DNA from 2 places in the Acetivibrio sp. genome. Region 2 is predicted to be linked to the other one. Evidence: a T-box and tRNA genes for the amino acid it is inferred to sense, from the RefSeq annotation. Region 2 holds a T-box; the other holds one or more tRNA genes.
The links. A T-box is a leader RNA that pairs with one kind of tRNA and senses whether it is charged. The one in region 2 lies ahead of ileS (isoleucine--tRNA ligase), so its partner is inferred to be a tRNA-Ile.

Region 1 (10,836 bases), on a different contig from region 2:
AAGACATTAATGCATTATATGTACCGCAATAATCGAAAAAGAACGTAGTAAACGGCGTTTTATATATAAAAAATTTTTATCTATAATCTTATATGGGTTTTTACCATATAATATACTTGAAATAAAAAATGGAGGAAATATTTTGAATAGCAAATTAAATGACTTCAAAAGCAAAATAAAAAATAAAAAAGTTGCCGTGTTGGGTATAGGAATCAGCCATACTCCGTTAATTTCTTATTTGTACAATCTCGGTGCGGATATCACAGCCTTTGACAAGTCGGACAAAACAAAACTGGAGCCTCTATTGGAACAATTTAAGGGCATGGATATTAAATATAGTTTGGGTGAAGGATATCTTGACAATTTAAAAGGTTTTGACATACTGTTCAGAACTCCGGGAATGAGGTATGATATTCCCCAGATTCTGGCTGCAAAGGAGGAGGGGACTGTGGTGACCTCCGAGATGGAAGTCTTTTTTGAGCTTTGTCCAGCGCAGATTTTTGCCGTAACGGGCAGCGACGGAAAGACCACAACCACCACGCTTATCTACAATATGCTAAAGGAGCAGGGCTATAATTGCTGGCTGGGGGGAAATATAGGAATACCTTTATTAAGTAAGATTGATGAAATAAAGGATACGGACAAAGTTGTACTGGAGCTTAGCAGTTTTCAGCTGCATACCATGACTAAAAGTCCCCATGTGGCGGTTGTTACAAATGTTTCACCCAACCACTTGGATGTACATAAATCCATGGATGAATACGTATTTGCCAAAAAGAATGTTTTTATACACCAGTCGCCAAAAGATAAGCTGGTACTTAATTTTGACAATGACATTACCCGCGAATTTGCAGATGAGGCAAAAGGAAATGTGGTTTATTTCAGCAGAAAAAGCAATCTTGAAAAGGGCGCAATATTAAAGGACGATATGCTTGTTTTTAAAGACGGCGAATCGGTAACTGAGATTGTTAGGACTAATGAGATTATTATTCCGGGAGTGCATAACATAGAGAATTTCCTTGCGGCAACTGCTGCTGTAATAGATTATGTCGACAAAGACGTTATAAAAAAGGTTGCAACGACCTTTACCGGGGTTGAGCACAGGATTGAGCTTGTAAGGGATATTGGCGGTGTAAAATTCTACAATGACTCCATAGCAAGCAGTCCCACGAGAACGATTGCTGGGTTGAACTCCTTTAAGGACAAAGTAATTTTAATATCCGGCGGCTATGACAAAAAAATACCTTATGACGCCTTAGGACCGGTAATTGCAGAAAAGGTAAAGTGCCTTGTCTTGATTGGGCAGACAGCTCCTAAAATAGAAAAGGCATTGAAGGATGAGACGGAAAGGTCGGGAAAAGGCGCCGATATTCCGGTTTTAAAGTGCAGTTCGCTTGAAGATGCAGTTCAAGCTGCTTATAGTTTTGCCTCCTCTGAGGATACAATAATTTTGTCCCCGGCAAGTGCCAGCTTTGATATGTTTAAAAGCTTTGAGGAGAGAGGCAGGAAGTTTAAAGAGATTGTTAATTCCATCAAGGCCTGACGAGAATGAATTAGTGGCAAAAACGTGGATAAATATAAGAAACGGTTAGAGTTTAAACTCTAACCGTTTTTGGTGGAGGGAGATGGATTCGAACCATCGAAGTCAGTGACAACAGATTTACAGTCTGCCCCCTTTGGCCTCTCGGGAATCCCTCCATGTATAATATTAAGTTAATGAATATTGTGGTGCCCAGAGCCGGAATCGAACCAGCGACACGAGGATTTTCAGTCCTCTGCTCTACCAACTGAGCTATCTGGGCAAAACACTTATTGTTGGTGGGCCTTCAGGGACTCGAACCCCGGACCAACCGGTTATGAGCCGGTTGCTCTAACCAACTGAGCTAAAGGCCCGTGTAAAACTATATTCCACAAAATGCAATGAATTTCACATTTTTCACAGCCTTTTGTGACGGCAATGAATAGTATAATTGAAATTCGGATATAAGTCAAGAGAATTTTTGCGAAAATATTGCGAAAATAATAATTTTTCAAATTTGAGCCGGGCTTGAACAAATACTTCGGAAAATATATAATCTATGTTGTTGGTGAAATTCAAAGACTTTGGGAGAGTAAAATGAGTATAGACAAATTAAAGCTGGAAATAAAAAACGAAAGCTTAAACAAGCTATATCTTTTCTACGGTGAGGAAGAATACCTGAAGAAATTCTACCTGGGCAAAATAGAAGAGATTATTCTAAGAGATGACACAACAGGCCTAAATAAAGTAGTAATAGAGGGAAGAACTGAGGCTTCAAAGATTATTGAAGCCTGTGAGACGATGCCGTTTTTTGCCGAAAAGAAACTGGTTGTTGTTAAAAAGTCGGAATTATTTAGCTCAAAAAAGTCAAAAACCTCAAAGGATAGCAAAAAGGATGAATTGATTGAATACTTGCAGAGTATGCCCAATTATACCTGCCTTGTTTTTTATGAGGAGGATATAGATAAAAGACTTAAAATTACAGGTGCTATAAAGAAACATGGAATGATGGTGGAATTTCCTTTTCAAAAGCCGCCCGAACTTGTAAAGTGGGCTGTTAGGGTTTTTAAGTCCTACGACAAGGAGATTGATGCGAGTACGGCGTCATACTTTATAGATATATGTGAGGAAGGTATGACTGAAATACTGAACGAAATAAACAAGGTTGTTCTTTATTTGGGTGAAAGGCCTAAAGTTAATGTTGATGATATAAAAAAGGTTTGCACGAAATCTATAAAAAGCAGAATATTCGATTTGATTGATGCTATAGCGGAAAGAAAGCTTGATTTGGCTTTGAAGCTCCTTAATGACATGATTATTTTAAAAGAACCCATGCCCAAGGTTTTATTTATGATAGCAAAGCAACTAAAACAGTTATTGGAATTGAAACTTTTGCGCAGCAAAGGTATGGATGGGAAAGAGGCGTGTTCAAAAATGGGCGTAAATCCCTATGCCGTCAATAAAATGATTCGCCAGTCCGACTGTTTTTCCTTGGATAAACTTAAAAAGGCAGTACAGGAAGCCCTTGAGCTGGATCTTTCAATAAAGACGGGTAAGATAAACGACAGAACAGCTGTTGAAATACTAATTTGCAATTTGGCGGCTGAATAAAAAGACACATAAAAAAGCTCCGGGAAAAGAACCCGTGAGCTTTTGAAATCAGGATTTAAGCAAAAAACGTACTATCCAGTACGTTTTTATTGTTTAGCGGCAGCGTTTAATGCCTTGGCAAGCTTTGATTTTCTTCTCGCAGCGGTGTTTTTATGAATAACGTTCTTTGCTGCTGCTTTATCTATGGTCTTTATTGCAATTTTAAGAGCTTCTGCAGCGTTTGAATCATTGCTTGCAATAGCTTGTTTGCATTTCTTTATATTAGTTTTAAGTACTGATTTTCTAATACTGTTTGTAAGAGTCTTTCTCTTTGAAACACGTACTCTTTTGATAGCAGACTTAATATTTGGCAACCTCTTCACCTCCTGCGAGTTATTCAACAGAGAGTATTTTAACACGATATAAATCAAAATGCAAGGGCAAATTCGCATTTTTTGCATAAATATTGACATGGAGACAAAAAGTTTTGTTGTGCCTAAGGTCAAAATACAGGTATTTATTATTAGCTGTTGAGGAAAAATAAAGCTTATCTGAGATAATCGAAATTATTTCATTTGGAAAAACAGGTAAGGGAGGATTATGGAGTGAAAAAGAGTATAAGAACAGACCTTGTGTTGGAAGCTCACGAACTGCTGAAAGAAAACGAGTTTGAAAATCAAAGAAGGGATCCGCCGGGGGTTGACATCGAAAATGACGGTACGGAGGATATAAAGATAACCCGGGTGAGAGTAACATCTCCTACTGGTGAGGCGGCCATCGGAAAGCCGATGGGTAATTATATCACCCTTGAGGTGCCAAGGCTGAAAGAAAATGACCAGGAACTGTACGAAGAGACCTGCAAAGCCCTTGCCAAGGAATTGACACGCATATTGAGACTTAGGGACGATTCAACGATTCTGGTCATCGGACTGGGCAACTGGAATGTCACACCGGATGCATTAGGACCGAAAGCTGTGTCGGGGCTTATGGTCACAAGGCATTTGCTTGAATATGTTCCCGAACAGGTTGATAAAGGGGTAAGACCAGTTTGTGCGGTATCACCCGGGGTACTGGGTATTACCGGTATAGAGACGGGTGAGATTGTAAGGGGTATTGTGGACAGGGTTAGACCAGATATTGTGATTGCGATAGATGCTCTGGCTTCCAGAAAGATGGAAAGAGTGAATACCACTATTCAGATTGCAGATACAGGAATTGCTCCGGGCTCCGGTGTGGGAAATAAAAGAATGGAGCTTTCCAGAGAAACTCTGGGCGTGCCTGTTATCGCAATCGGAGTTCCGACAGTGGTGGATGCCGCAACCATGGCAAATGACACCATAGACCTGGTTATAGACAACCTCATAAAAGAAGCAAAAGAGGATGCCCATTTTTACAATTTGCTCAAAAATATTGACAGAAATGAGAAATACCAGTTGATACAAGAGGTGCTGCAGCCCTATGTCGGCAATCTCGTAGTAACTCCAAAAGAGATTGACGATGTTGTTGACAGAATTGCAAAGGTAATTGCAAACGGCCTTAATATTGCGCTTCATCAGGGTATTACATTAAACGATGTAAACCGGTATGTTCAGTAAAAATTATACAGCTTTCCAATAAAATTCACATTGTAATAAAACTGTTTTTATACGATAATATAGACGACATAATCTGTGCATTGCATATTCAATTTATGTTGTCTTAAGTATAAAAACAGTTTTTTGTTTTGCGTTTAGAAGCTAAAAATGGAACTTTTTCATTTGACTTGAAAGTTTTTTGATAGTATGATTTTCAATATAAAAGGTTGTAAATGGGGAAGATTATGAACAGAATGAGTTTTTTTATAAAATTGCGAAAGCTTTTTTTGCACGCTTCACCAAGAAAAAGGGCATTGGTTTTTACAATGGGGATTGTAATTTTGGCGGCAGTCGGAATTGGCATTGGAAGCCAAATGATGTCAAAGAGGGCTGAAAGCGGAAATGATTATTTAAATAACAATAACAACAATTCAGTTGGCGGCCGCGAAAATTTAGACGAACCTAGCAATATTGATAAATCCAGGCCCAAAGAGGTAATTGTGGTGATAGACCCGGGACATGGTGGAGAGGACTTGGGAGCTTATAATGGAACTTTTTATGAAAAGGATATAAATCTGGATATATCATTAAAGCTTGGGGAGCTTCTTGAGGAGCTGGGGGTCAAGGTAGTATATACCAGGAAAACCGATGTTTTTATTGACCTTGATCCGAGAGTTGACCTTGCGAACAGGCTTGATGCCACGCTTTTTATCAGTGTACACAGCAATTCCATGCCCGATAATTCCGACTACCGGGGTACGGAGACTCTTTACTGTCCTCCGGTAAATCCCAAATACAGTAAGATGGATGGCAAAAAACTTGCAACAATTGTTCAAAAAGAATTGATAAGTGCGCTCGGTACTGTAGACAACGGTATAATAGAAAGACCCAATCTGGCAGTATTGCGAAAAACTGTGATGCCGGCGGTAATAGCCGAAATTGCCTACATTTCAAGTCCGTCGGACAGAGCAAAACTTAAAGATACTGCGTTCAGGCAGAAAGCAGCCCAGGCTCTGGCAGATGCAGTGATGAAGGCACTTGATGAGATGGGTGCTGTTAAAGATGAAAACGGAGGCTATACAATAATCGAAGATTAATGATTAAACCGGGATTAAGCTTTTTTAGAGAGCCCTTAACAGAATTTTATAGATGAATTTTATTACTCAAAAAAGAAAGGGAAATCTCTTTCTTTTTTTATTGTCTATAGGTATAATTTTATGTATAAGCTTGGCAATTAAATTTTAGCATCGTTAATAGGATTTATTTGGCGTTGGCATGTTAAAACTTGAGTAAAATTACATGGGGTGAATATGAAAACTATAGGGAAATACCTTGCGATTTTAATTGCTGTTGTTTTGCTATGGAACCAGATTATGCTAAAGCCCTTTAGGATTTTATCCGTATTTTTTCACAAGATGGGGCATGCTTTCATGGCGTTTCTTTTCGGCTACGGTTCGAACGCTTTTGGAGCCGCATTTGGGTCTATGGGGGACTCAATGGTTAGTGCAGAAGGATGGTTTCCATCTTTTATGATATCCAACGGAGGTTATTTTGGAAGTATACTGTTTTTTGTATTGATAATGTTTTTTAAAAGAACCAATGCAAAAAAATATCTTCCGGGGAGTCTTGCAATTATATATCTTTTTGTTTCAATAAGCGTTCCTGCCTTAAGGGGAACTGTTTTATATGCTGCTGTATTTACGGCAATTGCGATTCTTCTTTATATGATTCAAAGGGATGCCATTGAGGAAATTGTAATTGATGTCGTGGCCATGTCATCCATTGCATATATTATTTATGAGACGTTGGTTGAGACTTTGCTGTTTAAGATTAATCAGCGTTTTTCGATTATAAAGGGGTGGAACGTAAGTATAGCTTTGGATATAGCAAGATTAAGAAATATTACGGGATTGCCCGAATTGTTATGGGCAATAGTCTGGATTGCAATTTCGGTATTGGTGCTAAATGCGGTGGTTTTAAAAATGACTAGAACCGGAAAAAGACGAAATTGATTTGGGACAAAGAGAAATTTCATTTAATCGGAAGGTAGTAATTATATAGTTTTTATTAATAAACATGGATAAAATTGACAAATTATGACTGCTTTACGGAGGGAAAAAACAAGTGGACATAGAGAAGAGAATACTTGAGCTTAGAGAGATTTTAAACTACCACAGCCATAAGTACTATGTGGAGGATGCACCGGAAATAAGCGATTCCGAATATGATGCTCTTTACAGGGAGTTAGAAAAGCTCGAACAGGAAAGGCCTGACCTTGTTACACCGGATTCTCCCACTCAGAGGGTGGGAGACAAGCCATTGGAAGGCTTTAAAAAGGTGGTACATGCTGTGCAGATGCAAAGTCTTTCCGATGTTTTCAGCAAGGAAGAGCTTTTGGCATTTGACCGAAGGGTGAGAGAAGTTATAGGGGATAATGTTGAGTATGTTGTCGAGAAGAAAATTGACGGATTGTCCGTTTCTCTGGTTTATGAAAACGGTGTGTTTACAAGGGGGGCAACCCGGGGTGATGGCTCGGTGGGAGAAGATGTGACTCAGAACCTCAAAACCATAAAATCAATACCTCTAAGGCTCAAAAAGGATTTGCCTTTACTTGAAGTAAGGGGAGAGGTGTTTATTTCTAAAAAAGATTTTATCAAAATAAATGAAGAGCAGGAGCTCGCAGGCCAGCAGCTCTTTGCAAACCCCAGAAATGCTGCTGCCGGCTCATTAAGGCAGTTGGACCCAAAGGTGACCAGTCAAAGAAAGCTTGATATATTTGTTTTTAATATACAAAGAATTGAGGGTCAAAGTTTTGAGACTCATTCCGAGACCCTTGAGTATCTAAAAGAGCTAGGGTTTAAAGTAAGCCCGGGATACAAGGTATGCCGGGATATAAATGCCGTTTGGGAGGAAATAAGCCGCATTGGTGATGAGAGGGGAGACATAGATTTTGAAATTGACGGTGCAGTGGTCAAGGTAAACTCCTTGAGACATAGGGAGCTTTTAGGCTCAACAATCAAGGCTCCAAGATGGGCGGCGGCCTATAAATATCCTGCGGAAGTCAAAGAGACTGTTGTAAAAGAAATATCAGTAAACGTGGGAAGGACGGGAGTGTTGACGCCGATTGCCGTTTTTGACCCGGTTAGAATTGCAGGCTCAACCGTGAGCAGAGCAACGCTTCACAACATGGATTACATAAAAGAAAAGGATATAAGAATAGGTGATACGGTACGCATAAGAAAAGCAGGGGACATAATTCCCGAAGTTGTGGATGTGGTTTTTGAAAAGCGCAGCGGAAATGAAGATGAGTTTAACATGCCTTTGCAATGCCCCGTATGCGGTGCGGATGTAATGAGAGAAGAGGGAGAGGCGGCATATAGATGTACCGGGATGGAATGTTCCGCCCAGCTTTACAGGAAGATAGTTCATTTTGCTTCAAGGGATGCAATGAACATAGAAGGCCTTGGGCCTGCGATTATTGAGGTGCTTCTTGAAAAAGGGCTCATAAAAGGAATTGCAGATTTGTACTATTTGCATAAAGAAAAGGATACCCTTGTTAAAATGGAGAGAATGGGTAAAAAGTCTGTGGAAAACCTCCTTGCTTCGATAGAAAAATCAAAGCAAAATAATATTGACAGGCTGATATTCGGTTTTGGAATCAGACACATAGGACTTAGGGCGGCACAGCTGTTAAGTGAAAATTTTGAATCTGTTGATGCCCTTATGAGTGCATCTTTGGAAGACATTGTGGCAATACCCGAATTCGGCGACAAGATGGCGGAAAGTGTCGTACAGTTCTTCGGACAGAAGCAAAACAGGGATATCATAGAAAAGCTCAAAGACGCAGGAGTAAATACAATCAGTTTCGGTAAAAAGAAAATAAAGGATAACAGGTTTGAGGGAAAGACCTTTGTGCTTACCGGCACCCTTCCAAGTTTTACTCGAAAGGAAGCTGAAGAGATTATAAAGAGTTTTGGAGGAAAAACTTCGGGAAGCGTATCTAAAAAGACCGATTATGTGTTGGCCGGCGAGGAGGCGGGAAGCAAGCTTGAAAAGGCAAAAGAGCTGGGCGTTGAAATAATTGATGAGGAAAGATTCAGACAAATGATAGAGTAGTATAATATTTTGTTTGCACTAATATCATTAATCTACATTAATATCTATATTAATATATTATTATGTTAAAAATATATACATTATTATATAATATAAGTAGAAATATAAATTTTTTTATAATTAATTAATTATTATTTAGGGGGGTACATATGTTAAGAACTGGTATTAGGTGCAACTCAGAGGGAAAAAGAATCGAAAAACACATTAACCGAGGTGATGGGAAATCTTTTAGTGGCTATTGCGGTAAAGCGCGATGCATATGCTTTATTGGAGTCTCACCGGACTTTTAAGGGCCATGAAACAGGGTGTTGGTTATGGAAAACAGGTTTTTGGTGTATCTGTTTTGCTGCTTGGCTGCAGTACTTGTACTAATACTTGTGTTCGCCTTGCTGGCCATTAAAAGAAAAAGTAAACTCAAAAAAGCAGCTAATAGGTCGTGCATTAGTTATGGTAATGTTTGTGTGTTTTTCGATGAGAACAACAATGTGACTGTAATTCCTTACGCAAGAGACAAACAGGGTAACGGAAAAGCTGTGGAAGGTCCTGTGTTCCTAGAGGCTCCATACAAGCCTTTGGAACTGGGAGAGCTGGTAAGGTCTTCTATGGCAAAGTGCAACGGCAAGATAATTCATTCCGATTCTCAGCTTATGAACAAGCTTAAATGCAAGTCATGGGATGAATTTGCAAAAGGGAAAAGAAACATCTCAATTTACTACAAAGAACAGCTTGGCCTCGTGCTTAATACGACAAGGCGAAAACCGGATGGCTCATACAGTTTTAATTTCAGAGGCTATGAAAAGGTTCTTAAGAATGATGTCAGTGATGAGGAATTAGGAATTGTGATAATGAATTTACTTGAAAGATGCAGATGAGAAAACGGCGGTCTTTTTTGGCCGCTTTTTTGTTGTTTTTATGATTTAGAACTCTGCGTTGCCGGGAATAATAAAAATGTTGTTTGAAGCTTTAGAATATTGATAATTGACGCATTATTGACCATTTTATATAATAGTCAATGGTATTGTTGTTTATTCTTAAGCTGCACAATAACATATTCAAGAGAAATTTGTGCCGCAAGACAGAAAATTTATATTATTGCTCAGTATCTAGGAAGGGAATTTTAAATGAAGGTTACCAAGGAAACGATAGAGCATGTTGCAAACCTTGCAAGGCTTAACCTTTCCGAAGAAGAAAAGGAAAAGCTTATTCATGACATGGAAAATATTATATCCTATATGGATAAATTAAATGAACTTGATACGTCAGAAATTATCCCAACAGATCATGTCATACCGATAAAGAATGTTTTCAGAGACGATGAGGTCTTAGATTCATATCCAAAAAGCAAAATGCTTATGAATGCTCCGGAAAAAGAGGACGGATGTTTTAAAGTGCCCAAGGTGGTTGAATAGATGTATTTTTGAAAAAGGGCAAAAGATGAGGAGGACAGATAAGTGGAACTTTACCAGCTTACGGTTCACGAAATGAGCGACCTCATAAAAAGAAAAAAGATTAGTGCTGTAGAGCTTGCACAGTCGGTGCTTGACAGGATAAATGCTGTTGACGAAAAGATAGGAAGCTATATAACAGTCCTTGGGGATGAGGCGTTAAAGAGGGCTAAAAAAGTGCAAGAGAGGATTGATAAAGGAGAGGTGAAATCACCTCTTGCAGGTATTCCCATGGCATTAAAGGACAATATTTGTACTGAGAATGTTAAAACAACCTGCGCTTCAAAAATGCTGGATAATTTTATACCGCCCTATGATGCAACGGTATCCAAAAAGCTTTATAATGAGGATACTGTGCTCTTGGGCAAACTCAATATGGATGAGTTTGCCATGGGAGCATCCACTGAAAACTCCTACTATAAAGTTACACGAAATCCGTGGGATTTAGACAGGGTTCCGGGAGGTTCAAGCGGCGGTTCGGCTGCGGCTGTTGCCGCAGGTATGGCAGGATTTGCATTAGGCTCGGATACGGGAGGCTCAATAAGGCAGCCTGCTTCCTTTTGCGGTGTTGTAGGGATGAAGCCCACTTACG
Region 2 (10,836 bases):
ATATTGCTTTTTATAAACTCGCACATTTCATCAATCAGTCCCCTATATATGGCGTCGGATTCATAATTTTTAAGGGTCTGGTCTAAAACTCTCTCCGGACACTTTAAAATATTTTCCTTTTCCTCATCTATAAACTTCAAAAGCTTATTGGCTTTTTCCTCGCTTCCGTAAAGAAAATGAGTATTTATATAATATGGACCTATAGTTCCCGATGTATACCAGAAAGGCTTGTCCTGGGGACATACCCTTACAGCATTTGTTTCAAAAAGCCACTTTACCAGTTTCTCATTATTCTTATCCAATTTTATACTCCTCCTCTGTAAAGTTGAAAATATTTTAATAATATACTATAAAACGTTGCATTAATATGGTATAATGTAATTGTACTAAGCTATATAATTATACTATAAATTATGCTACTCAAAATATAAAAATAATATTTTAAATTTGAAATATTGACAAGTAGCGATTCATATTTAAAATTTCAATTCTATTTTTTTTGGGGCGCAATCAATCGCATTGTCAATATTTATGAGTCGTCATGATATATACTTATATAATATATTACTGAGAGTACAATTGGAAGAATAAAATTTAAAATAAATCCCCCTTATGAAATGACATCATACGCATTATATTTAGGGAAATAATTATTACAGATAATTTTTATATATAGAAAGCTACCAACTCTTATTAATGTATGTGTACTATTTTCACTTGCTTTTTTGGGTAATTTGGGAGGAGTGTTTTATGAATGGCAACAGACTAATCGCATGTAACAGGGACTGGACTGGTATTACGGTAATTGACAGAAAAGGCAAACCCGTTTTTCTTGACTATCACCAGATAAGTGAAATCAGATTCGGTTATTACACTGTAACAAGGCTTTTTTCAAAAAAAACCAGCGAAAAGATCGAAATACACGTAAAAGGCTCAAGCAAACCTATTCTGGTTCTAAAGCCTATGGACTGGGATCACTTCGAACAATACAAACAGGAAATAACCAAGTTTGCAAAGGATAATAAAATAAGGTTGGTAGAATTCGAATAACTTTACATTAACGCTCCGGGGCTTTGTGCACTGGAGTTTTTACTTTATAATTATTTTCAATTTTTATTGGCTTGTACCCTTCCAAAATTGTGTATGGTGTACGCATATATATTGTGCGTACACTTAAATTAAATTATTGATTTTCCCATTCCGACAAACTTTATCTTAAAAGTACAAAATACTGTGGAGATAAAGTAACTTAAATCTTTTTATTATTTGGCTTGCGATGGTGAAAGCTCCTGCCATCGCTTCTTGTTATTTTAATTTTTAATATTTCGAATTTAATTTTTACTCCCACAAAGAAAGCCAGCCTTTGCTGTCATTCACCAAGGCTGGCAATCACCCTTTTTATTAAATCCTCATCATCGATAGTACACTGAATTACTTCACCGATTTTTTTCCGCGGAAGTATAAAGATAAGCTTTCTTCCTTTAATTTTCTTATCATAAAACATCTGATTGTACACCTTGTCAACATCAATGCCTTCAAGCTTTGTAGGAAGACCTATTTTATCCAAAGTTCCCTTTACACGGTTTACAAGAGATTCATCAATCATCTCAAGATACTGAGCCATCCTCATGGCACCCACCATTCCCAATGAAACACATTCACCGTGCAAAAGCGCAAAATCCATTACCGTCTCAATTGCATGCCCTATAGTGTGTCCGAAATTTAAAATTGCCCGCAAATCTCCTTCTTTCTCATCTTTTTCAACTACAGATGCCTTGATGGAGCAATTCTTTTTGGCAATATATTGGAGCACTGCTTCATCACGGTTGAATATCTTGTGAACATTATAGTCTATATATTCATAAAATTCATCATCCAGAATTATGCCGTGCTTTACTACTTCTGCAAGCCCGGCTCTAAGTTCCCTGTCCGGCAGAGTTTTTAATGTGTTAACATTGATATATACAAATTTCGGCTGATAAAAAGAACCGATAATGTTTTTACTTCCCTCAAAGTCAACTCCCACTTTTCCGCCCACACTGCTGTCCGACTGGGCGAGAAGAGTTGTGGGTATCTGGACAAAATTTATCCCCCGAAGAAAAGTGGCAGCGGCAAAACCGGTTATATCTCCGACAACTCCACCGCCCAACGCTATCAATGTGGCATTTCTGTCCAGTTTCAAACCAAGAAGGTGCTTGTAAATATCCCTCGTGGTTTCAAGGTTCTTGTTTTCCTCTCCTGCGGGAATAACAAATTTACTCACTTCGTAGCCCTCGTCTAAAAAGGCCTTTATACATTCCTCCGACTGGCATTTGTCTACATTGGTATCGGTTATCAAAACTATTCTGCCTGTAAGTCTTGCACTTTGAACACATCTGCCTATTTGGGCATAGTCGGTATTTATATAAATCGGATAGCTCCTGTCCTGTAAATTGACGCTTATTTTTATCATCTTTCAATCAGCCCACCCTTCGGTATTTATATCAGGCTAAAAGGATAAACCTTTTAGCCTGTAAAATTAACCGTAAAATCAACCAACTACTTCTGCACATCTGTCGCAAAGAGTGGCATGTTTTTCATTCTTTCCGACTGTCTCACTAATCATCCAGCATCTTTCGCACTTAGCTCCCGATGCCGTGGAAATAGCAACTCTCAATCCCTTTACATCCGGGTCTTCATAATACTTGTCAGAAGCCTCATCAAATTTCTTTAACTCAAAGTCTGAAACTATGAATACTGTAACAAGCTCCTTCTTTATGGAATCTATAAAGTCATAGTTTGACTCATCGGCAAAGATAGTAACCTTTGCATTCAAAGAGTGGCCTATGATTTTTTCCGTCCTAGCAATCTCAAGGGCCTTAGATACCACATCACGGAGTTCAATTATTCTGTCCCACTTTTCCTTAAGTTCCGAATTTTCATACTTTTCATTCAGTTCAGGCCAATAGTTGAGCTGTACGCTCTCAGGGTCATTTGTGCTTCTGTGAGGCATAAACTGCCAGACTTCCTCACTGGTGAATGCCAGTACCGGAGACAGCATTTTCACAAGAGCCTCCAAAATTTCATACATCGCAGTTTGAGCCGCTCTTCTTTCTTTTGAGTCAGCCCTGCTGGTGTAGAGCCTGTCTTTTATAATATCAAGATAGAAGTTACTCATATCAACAACACAGAAATTGTGTATTGCATGGAACATCATGTGGAACTCATATTTTTCATAGGCATCGTTAACTTTCTTTATAAGCCCGTTGAGTTTCATAAGTGCCCATTTATCAAGCTCGTTCAGCTCTTCATAGCTTACCGTATCCTTGTTCGGGTCAAAATCATATATGTTGCCCAGTATATATCTGCAAGTATTTCTAATCTTTCTGTACACTTCAGAAAGCTGCTTTAATATATCCTTGGATATTCTAATATCCGTCTTATAGTCCGAAGATGCAACCCATAGTCTTAATATATCCGCTCCGTATTCCTTTATTACATCCTCAGGATCGATTCCGTTACCCAAAGACTTGGACATCTTTCTTCCTTCACCGTCAACCACATAACCGTGGGTCAGTACTGTCTTGTAGGGAGCTGCGCCTTTTGTGGCAACTGCCGTAAGGAGCGAAGACTGGAACCATCCTCTATGCTGGTCGCTTCCTTCCAGATACATATCTGCCGGCCATGTCAGCCCTTCTGTTGTCTCAAGAACAGCAGAGTGACTGGAACCCGAATCGAACCATACGTCCATAATGTCTTTTTCCTTGGTAAACTCAAAGCAGCCACACTCGCACTTGGTGCCTTCGGGCAAAATATCCTTTGCGTCATACTCATACCAAGCATCGGAACCCTTTTCGGCAAAGAGCTTTGCAACAGCTTTAATTGTATCGTCATTTATAAGTTCCTTCTTACAATCCTTGCAGTAGAATATCGGAATGGGCACTCCCCATATTCTTTGCCTTGAAATACACCAGTCACCGCGGTCTCTCACCATGTTTGTAATTCTTTCCTGACCCCATTCGGGAATCCACTTTACAGTTGAAATAGCATCAATTGCTTCTTTTCTAAAGCCCTCAATTGAAGCAAACCACTGTTCCGTAGCCCTGAAAATTATCGGGTCTTTGCACCTCCAGCAGTGAGGATACTGGTGAACAATCTTTTCCGATGCCAAAAGATTATTGGTTGACTTAAGCTGCTCAATAATTGCAGCATTTGACTTTTCATAATACATTCCTGCAAACTGCCCTGCTTCAGAAGTGAGATAACCTTTATCATCCACCGGTACTATTACAGGTATGTCATATTTTTTACAAACTTCAAAGTCTTCCGCACCATGTCCCGGAGCTGTGTGAACACAACCTGTACCCGCTTCGGCAGTAACATGGTCTCCGGTTATAATCACAGAATCCCTGTCAAGGAACGGATGCTTGCAGAGCATACCTTCCAATTCTTCTCCTTTAAACTTCGCCTTTATCTCATAATCTTCTATTCCGGCTACTTTCATAACATTGTCAAGGAGCTCTATCGCAATAATATAGTATTCGCCGTCTGCCTTTACCAATCCGTAATCAAACTCAGGATTCAAGCTGATTGCAAGGTTTCCGGGAAGTGTCCAGGTGGTAGTGGTCCATATTACAAAATATGTGTTTTCAAGGCTATCCACAATACCGGTAAACTTACCCTTGTCATCCTTTACTTCAAACTTAACATATATCGAAAGAGTGGTGTCTTCCGCATACTCTATTTCCGCTTCTGCAAGGGCGGTCTCACAATCTGGGCACCAGTATACAGGTCTTAAGCCCTTATATATATAACCTTTTTTAGCCATTTCACCGAATACTTCTATCTGTTTGGCTTCAAACTCTTTGTTCAATGTAATATATGGATTATCCCAGTCTGCCCTTACCCCAAGTCTTTTAAAGGCCTCTCTTTGCACATCGAGGTATTTTAAAGCGAATTTCTTGCATGCCTGTCTGAACTCTACAGGACTTACTTCATGTCTTTTAAGCCCAAATTCCTTTATGGCTCTCTGCTCAATCGGAAGTCCGTGGGTATCCCATCCGGGAACATAAGGAGTCTCATAGCCCTTCATGCTATAATACTTTATGATAATGTCCTTTAGTATTTTATTAAGAGCAGTTCCCAGATGAATTCCGCCATTGGCATAAGGAGGACCGTCGTGGAGTACAAATTTTGGCTTTCCGGCATTTTTCTTCAGTTGCTTGTTATAAATATCCATATCTTCCCATTTTTTCAAAAATTCCGGCTCTCTTTGAGGAAGATTGGCCCTCATAGGAAACTCTGTGCTAGGTAGATTTAAAGTTTTTCCGTAATCTTCTGACATTTTCAAACCTCCATCAGTGTAATATTTATTTGAATAATATAAACTTCATAAACAGTATGTAAAACTAAAAAACTCTCATCCCCAAAAAGGGACGAGAGAATTCCTCACGCGGTACCACCCACATTTATTACAGAATATATATTAAAAATATATATTCCCAATCACTCAATTTAAATAACGGCTCACCGCCGGCCCAGCTTACTCGAAAACTTTTCACACCTTTCAGCCGGCAACTCGTAGATGATTTTCAAAGGCTGGCTTTACAGGATTTGCACCGGCCACCTGCTCTCTTCAAAAGTTTCGCCCTCTACTCGTTCTACTCATCGTTTTTTCTCACTATTCAATTAAAAGAATTATACAATATATGACGTTTTAATGTCAAGAAATCGATTGCAATATTTTATAATTACAAAATCTTATTCCGCTTCTTCTTCAACTATGGGCTTTAATATCTCCAACTGGGAAAGAAGAAGGGATTCCACCTTGCTCTTGTAGGAATGCAGCTTCCTTTTCAATTCCTCATATTCAAACTTTATTTTAAGCACTTCTTGATTTGCCTCGTCTATTATCTTTTGAGCCTTAATTTCGGCTTCTTTTATAATATTCTCAGCCTTCTGGTAGCTGTTTCTCTTTATCTCCTCGCTCGTTTGCTGCGCCATCAGCAAAGTATTCTGCAAGGATTCTTCTATATTCTTGTAGTGCAAAATAGCCTCATTTAGCACGGCCACTTTGTCTTTTAACTCGATATTCTCGCGTATGTATGCGGTATAATCTTCAATTATTCTATCCAATACTTCATTTACCATGTCCTCGCTGTAACCGCCAACAACACTTCTCTTAAAGGTCAAATTCTCCAACTCATTCGGCGTATAGTTCATAGCAAACACCTCGTCATATAAATTTCTTTAGTAAAACATGAATCCTGTCTTTTTTGGTTGTATTGCCTATTTTCTCAAGAACTACCCTTCCTTTTCCCCGAATTGAAATCGTATCGCCCTCATTGATGAGCTTTGTGAGGCTGTTGGTTGTCTCCCAGTTGACAGAAACCCTCTCGGCTCTTATCAAATCGGCTATCTTGCTTCTGGATATGCCAAACCCGGCACTTGCCACAGCATCAAGTCTCAAGGATGCAACCGTTGAAGTTATCTCCTTTACCTTTGGCTCTAACGTCTCAAGCTCATCGTAATTTACAGTGTCAATTTCAACACGGGCATTTCCGACTTTCGTCAAATTTATTTTAATATAATCTGCAATATCCTTTAATACAACCACAAAAGCAAAATCTTCCCTAACAAGAATATCTCCAATTTTTTCTCTTTTAATACCTAATCCCATTAATGAGCCCAAATAATCCCGATGGGAAAAGTTTTCCCTTGTATTTGGCTTTATTTTTAGTATTTCAAAAAGCTCAAAAAGCTCACTATCCGTATTTTCAGGCATATAATAAGGGCAGAAAAAAACTACTGTTCTCTCTGCCCCACTAAATCCCCCAAAAAAGATGTAGTCCCTTATACCGCTCATTTCAAGGCATTTTCTCACTATATTTTGCTGATAAGGGTCCAAAAAATCCGAATGGATGTTGCTCATAACTTTCTGAGATAAGGTATACTTGTCTAAAATTTTGGCTACCAAAAGCTTGTCGTCAATCTTTGAAATCCCTTTTAATACCGCTTCTTTATTCATATAATTCAATACACCTTAACTTCTTTCTATATCATAATCATATTATTTATAAAACCTGAAATAATCATAAGTATCAAAAATGCAATTATTGGAGAAAAATCTACCATGGAGTTCCTTCCAAAAGAGGTATTCTCAAGGAGGTTACGAATAGGCGACAATATAGGCTCTGTAAGTTGTAATATAAACTTTACAAATATGTTGTTTTTTGGTATTGAAAACCAAGACAATATGGCACGTATAACGATGGACCATTGAATAATCTCCAATAAAAGGCCCAAGGCTCTAAGTGCCGTAATGGTCAGATTGTCACCCTCCATTTATATCTCTATCCTCCAACTATTTTGACCATGGGAAAACAGCTTTTCCTGTTATTTCGCCTTTAAAGTCCCCCATAATGTCTACATTATGCGGAGCTACAATAAATATGTCACTTGAAACCTTCTGGATATTTCCGTCAAGAGCATATATAGCACCGCTCAAAAAGTCAACTATTCTCTGGGCGACTTCCTTTTGCACACTTCCGAGATTTACAACTACCGGCTTTTTGCTCTTTAAATGATCGCAAACATCCTTTGCATCATTAAAGCTTTCAGGCTGCATAACTATTACTTTAAATTGCGAAGCAGAATGAATGTTAACAACCTTGTTCTGAGTCTTTCTGCTGCTTATCGGCTGAATAAACTGGGGCTTTTTCAATTCCTCTTCAAGGTCTTCGGACTCATCTACGGTTTCAACATCCTCTTCTTCATCCTCTGTTTCCCAACCTACAAAATTCAAAACCTTGTTTAATATTGTTGACATATTTCTCCCTCCTGTTTATCTTTTGTAAAATATATTAATTGTCAATACCATTCTTTGTAAAATAAAACTTCAATTTCTTTTTCCAAACAAAGCCGTACCGACCCGAACCATATTGGCTCCTTCTTCTATTGCAACTTCAAAATCGTTGCTCATTCCCATGGACAAAATCCCCATATTACTATTATCAGGCTTTTCTTTTCCAATGTCAATAGATAAGTCCCTTAATTTACTAAAAACATATCGAATGCGCTCGGGATTTTCAGCATATGGAGCCATTGTCATGAGACCCTTCACCTTAATATTTGGCATGGAACTTATTTCCCTGACAAGGCCGTATGCTTCCTCCACAGAAACACCGAACTTGCTCTCTTCTCCGGAAACATTCACCTGAACCAGAACATCTATAATTTTCCCGATAGCTTCTGCCCTTTTTTGTATTTCCTTTGCCAAATCAATTCTGTCCACGGAGTGTATGAGGGAAACTTTATCCACAATATATTTTACCTTGTTGGTCTGAAGGTGCCCAATCAGGTGCCATTTACATTGCCTGCTGTTTAATATATCGTATTTTTTTGTCAATTCCTGAACCCTATTTTCGCCCAAATCCAAAATACCTTCATCGAGAACCTTCATGATCCGTTCCGGTTCAACAGTTTTTGTCACCGCAACAAGTGTAATGTCTTTTGCACTTCTTCCGCTTTTTATAGCAGCTTTTTCGATTCTCTCCATTATAGAATAAAGATTCCTTTTGATATAATCCAACTCTCCGCTCATCTAATCTACTCCCCGTTCTCAAATTAATTTATGACCTGCCCTTCCTCAATATTTTGAGGATTTATAATGTAGCTTGAATACAAGCTGATACCACCGTCTTTATAATTTTCAACATTGTCTATAACTGCAAAATTGTTATTTTTTCCGATAATTTTAACAGGAACAAAAGTTGCCCGTCTTGCCTTAACCAGTGCAATTTCTGCCTCCATAGTGCTTGTATTGATATTGACAAGACTCTTTACAGGAACAATCAAACCTTCATAACGGCTCTTAATCAAATCAACGTTTACTACCCTCAAAGCTGCAGTATCACTTAGAGCCTTGTAGGTACGAACCGCAATTACAAATTTGCCGTCAAATTCATTGGATTTGTATGCAACCGTGCCGTCAACAACTCTGCCAATATCATTAATCCTGATATTCAGGTAATCATCCACCTTAAAATCATCAGCCTCTTCCTTATCCATGACAAACACTATATAATAGTCTATGCTCCCAATCACCTTGACAAAAGGCTTGTTGTACTGTGTACTTAAATCATCCGACTTATTGCCGTTTTCGACAACCTTTATCATATCCAGTATTTCCGGAGTAATTTCCGGTATCTTTTCGGGATTGAGAACCTCCTCATATCCGTCAACCACATATGATATTATCCCGGACGAATCCGAAACAATATTTCGTTTATTTGCGTTTATACTCTCCTGCAGTATCTTTTTTTCATTCTCAAGGGCTTTAATGTTCGCATCGGTATAGCTTAAGTCCCCTGAAATTGTAGCCTTCTTTTTAATAAGCTCATCAATGTCGTTTTTTATTTGCTTAACCTCCGAAATACTGTTTTTGTTGCTCTGCTTTATCACAAACACCAGTTTTTCTTGTATCTCCTGGTCAAGCTTTTTTATATCATCGGAAAAGAAATTGTCGTTTTTGGTTTTTTCCCTTTTTGCCTCAATAATTCTTAAATCAAGAGTCTTCAAATCCTCCAAAAGTTTTTCCGAAGACTTGTTTAATATAGTAGCAATGGTATCTCCTACTCCAACCTTTTCTCCTTCCTCCACATTTCTTATACTGATTCCGTCGGAAGGAGAATTGATTACAGTCTCGTTTCTTATAATGTAAGCATCAGTGGTTACATAGTCTTCCAGCTCTCCCATTCTTATTATATCCGTGTGGATATTCTTGCCGTAAACCCAAAATACTAAGGACGGAATATATAGCAGTAAAAACAGGGCAACCAAAAGACCTCCCCACTTTATCCTTCCGTTTGATTTTCTTTTGTTCTCATCCGGCATCCTTTTCCACCTTCCGGCATTAGATTTTTATTATTCCCTTTTCCAGCATTTTTTGAATTGAAATCATAATCCCAAGCTTAACATGTTCAAAAACCAATCCTCCCTGCATATAAGCGGTATAAGGAGGTTTGATTGGTGCGTCGGCACTAAGCTCAATGGACGAACCTTGGATAAAAGCTCCGGCAGCCATTATTACAGGGCAATCATAGCCGGGCATATCCCAAGGCTCCGGTGTAACAAACGAATCCACAGGCGAACCCTTCTGAATCCCCTGGCAAAAAGCAATAAGACTATCGGGCTCATTAAATCTGACAGCCTGAATAATGTCTCCCCTTCTGTCGCTTACTTTCGGGCTTGTTTCAAAACCCAACGCCTCCATGACGCCGGCACAAAATACCGCTCCTTTAAGGCTTTCAGCCACTACATGGGGCGCCATGAACAATCCCTGAAACATCTGTCTGTTATGCCCCAAAGATGCCCCCACATGCTTTCCAAGACCGGGAGTGGTAAGCCTGTATGCTGCTTTTTCAACACATTCCTTCTTTCCGGCAATATAACCACCCGTAGGAGCAAGTCCGCCCCCCGGATTTTTTATAAGGGAACCTGCCACAAGGTCCGCTCCAACCTCCACCGGCTCCCTGTCTTCAACAAACTCTCCATAGCAGTTGTCCACAAGAACCACTATATCATTTTTTACACTTTTTATAATGCTGATAGCCTTTTCAATCTCATCTATGGATAGCGCAGGTCTCCATTCGTATCCTCTTGACCTTTGAATCAGAACCATTGCAGTCTTTTCGTTTATTGCGCTTTTAATCGATTCATAATCAATACTGCCGTCCTTCAATAAATCCAGTTGGCGGTAAGATACGCCAAATTCCTTTAGGGAACCTCCCCCTTCTCCCCTTATGCCAATAACCTCTTCCAATGTGTCATAGGGCTTTCCCGTAATTGCCAAAAGCT

Region 1: it has a tRNA-Ile gene. The T-box ahead of ileS (isoleucine--tRNA ligase) is inferred to sense a tRNA for this amino acid. The anticodon was not compared.

The regions. Positions count from the first base shown of each region.
Region 1 is NZ_DAORXT010000001.1:75,465-86,300, reverse strand. It holds gene PLH43_RS00390 (hypothetical protein) at 1-48, shown strand, start outside; gene murD (UDP-N-acetylmuramoyl-L-alanine--D-glutamate ligase) at 143-1,543, shown strand; tRNA gene PLH43_RS00380 (tRNA-Tyr) at 1,614-1,698, opposite strand; tRNA gene PLH43_RS00375 (tRNA-Phe) at 1,727-1,802, opposite strand; tRNA gene PLH43_RS00370 (tRNA-Ile) at 1,817-1,893, opposite strand; gene holA (DNA polymerase III subunit delta) at 2,117-3,130, shown strand; gene rpsT (30S ribosomal protein S20) at 3,217-3,483, opposite strand; gene gpr (GPR endopeptidase) at 3,715-4,704, shown strand; gene PLH43_RS00350 (N-acetylmuramoyl-L-alanine amidase) at 4,929-5,780, shown strand; gene PLH43_RS00345 (M50 family metallopeptidase) at 5,994-6,695, shown strand; gene ligA (NAD-dependent DNA ligase LigA) at 6,808-8,799, shown strand; gene PLH43_RS00335 (hypothetical protein) at 9,114-9,671, shown strand; gene gatC (Asp-tRNA(Asn)/Glu-tRNA(Gln) amidotransferase subunit GatC) at 9,921-10,208, shown strand; gene gatA (Asp-tRNA(Asn)/Glu-tRNA(Gln) amidotransferase subunit GatA) at 10,251-10,836, shown strand, end outside.
Region 2 is NZ_DAORXT010000003.1:55,094-65,929, reverse strand. It holds gene PLH43_RS01030 (orotate phosphoribosyltransferase) at 1-302, opposite strand, end outside; gene PLH43_RS01025 (hypothetical protein) at 751-1,050, shown strand; gene aroB (3-dehydroquinate synthase) at 1,370-2,452, opposite strand; gene ileS (isoleucine--tRNA ligase) at 2,531-5,323, opposite strand; T-box leader at 5,408-5,656, opposite strand; gene PLH43_RS01010 (DivIVA domain-containing protein) at 5,740-6,201, opposite strand; gene PLH43_RS01005 (YlmH/Sll1252 family protein) at 6,215-7,006, opposite strand; gene PLH43_RS01000 (YggT family protein) at 7,033-7,323, opposite strand; gene PLH43_RS00995 (cell division protein SepF) at 7,343-7,807, opposite strand; gene PLH43_RS00990 (YggS family pyridoxal phosphate-dependent enzyme) at 7,877-8,581, opposite strand; gene PLH43_RS00985 (HlyD family efflux transporter periplasmic adaptor subunit) at 8,605-9,873, opposite strand; gene PLH43_RS00980 (methionine gamma-lyase family protein) at 9,893-10,836, opposite strand, start outside.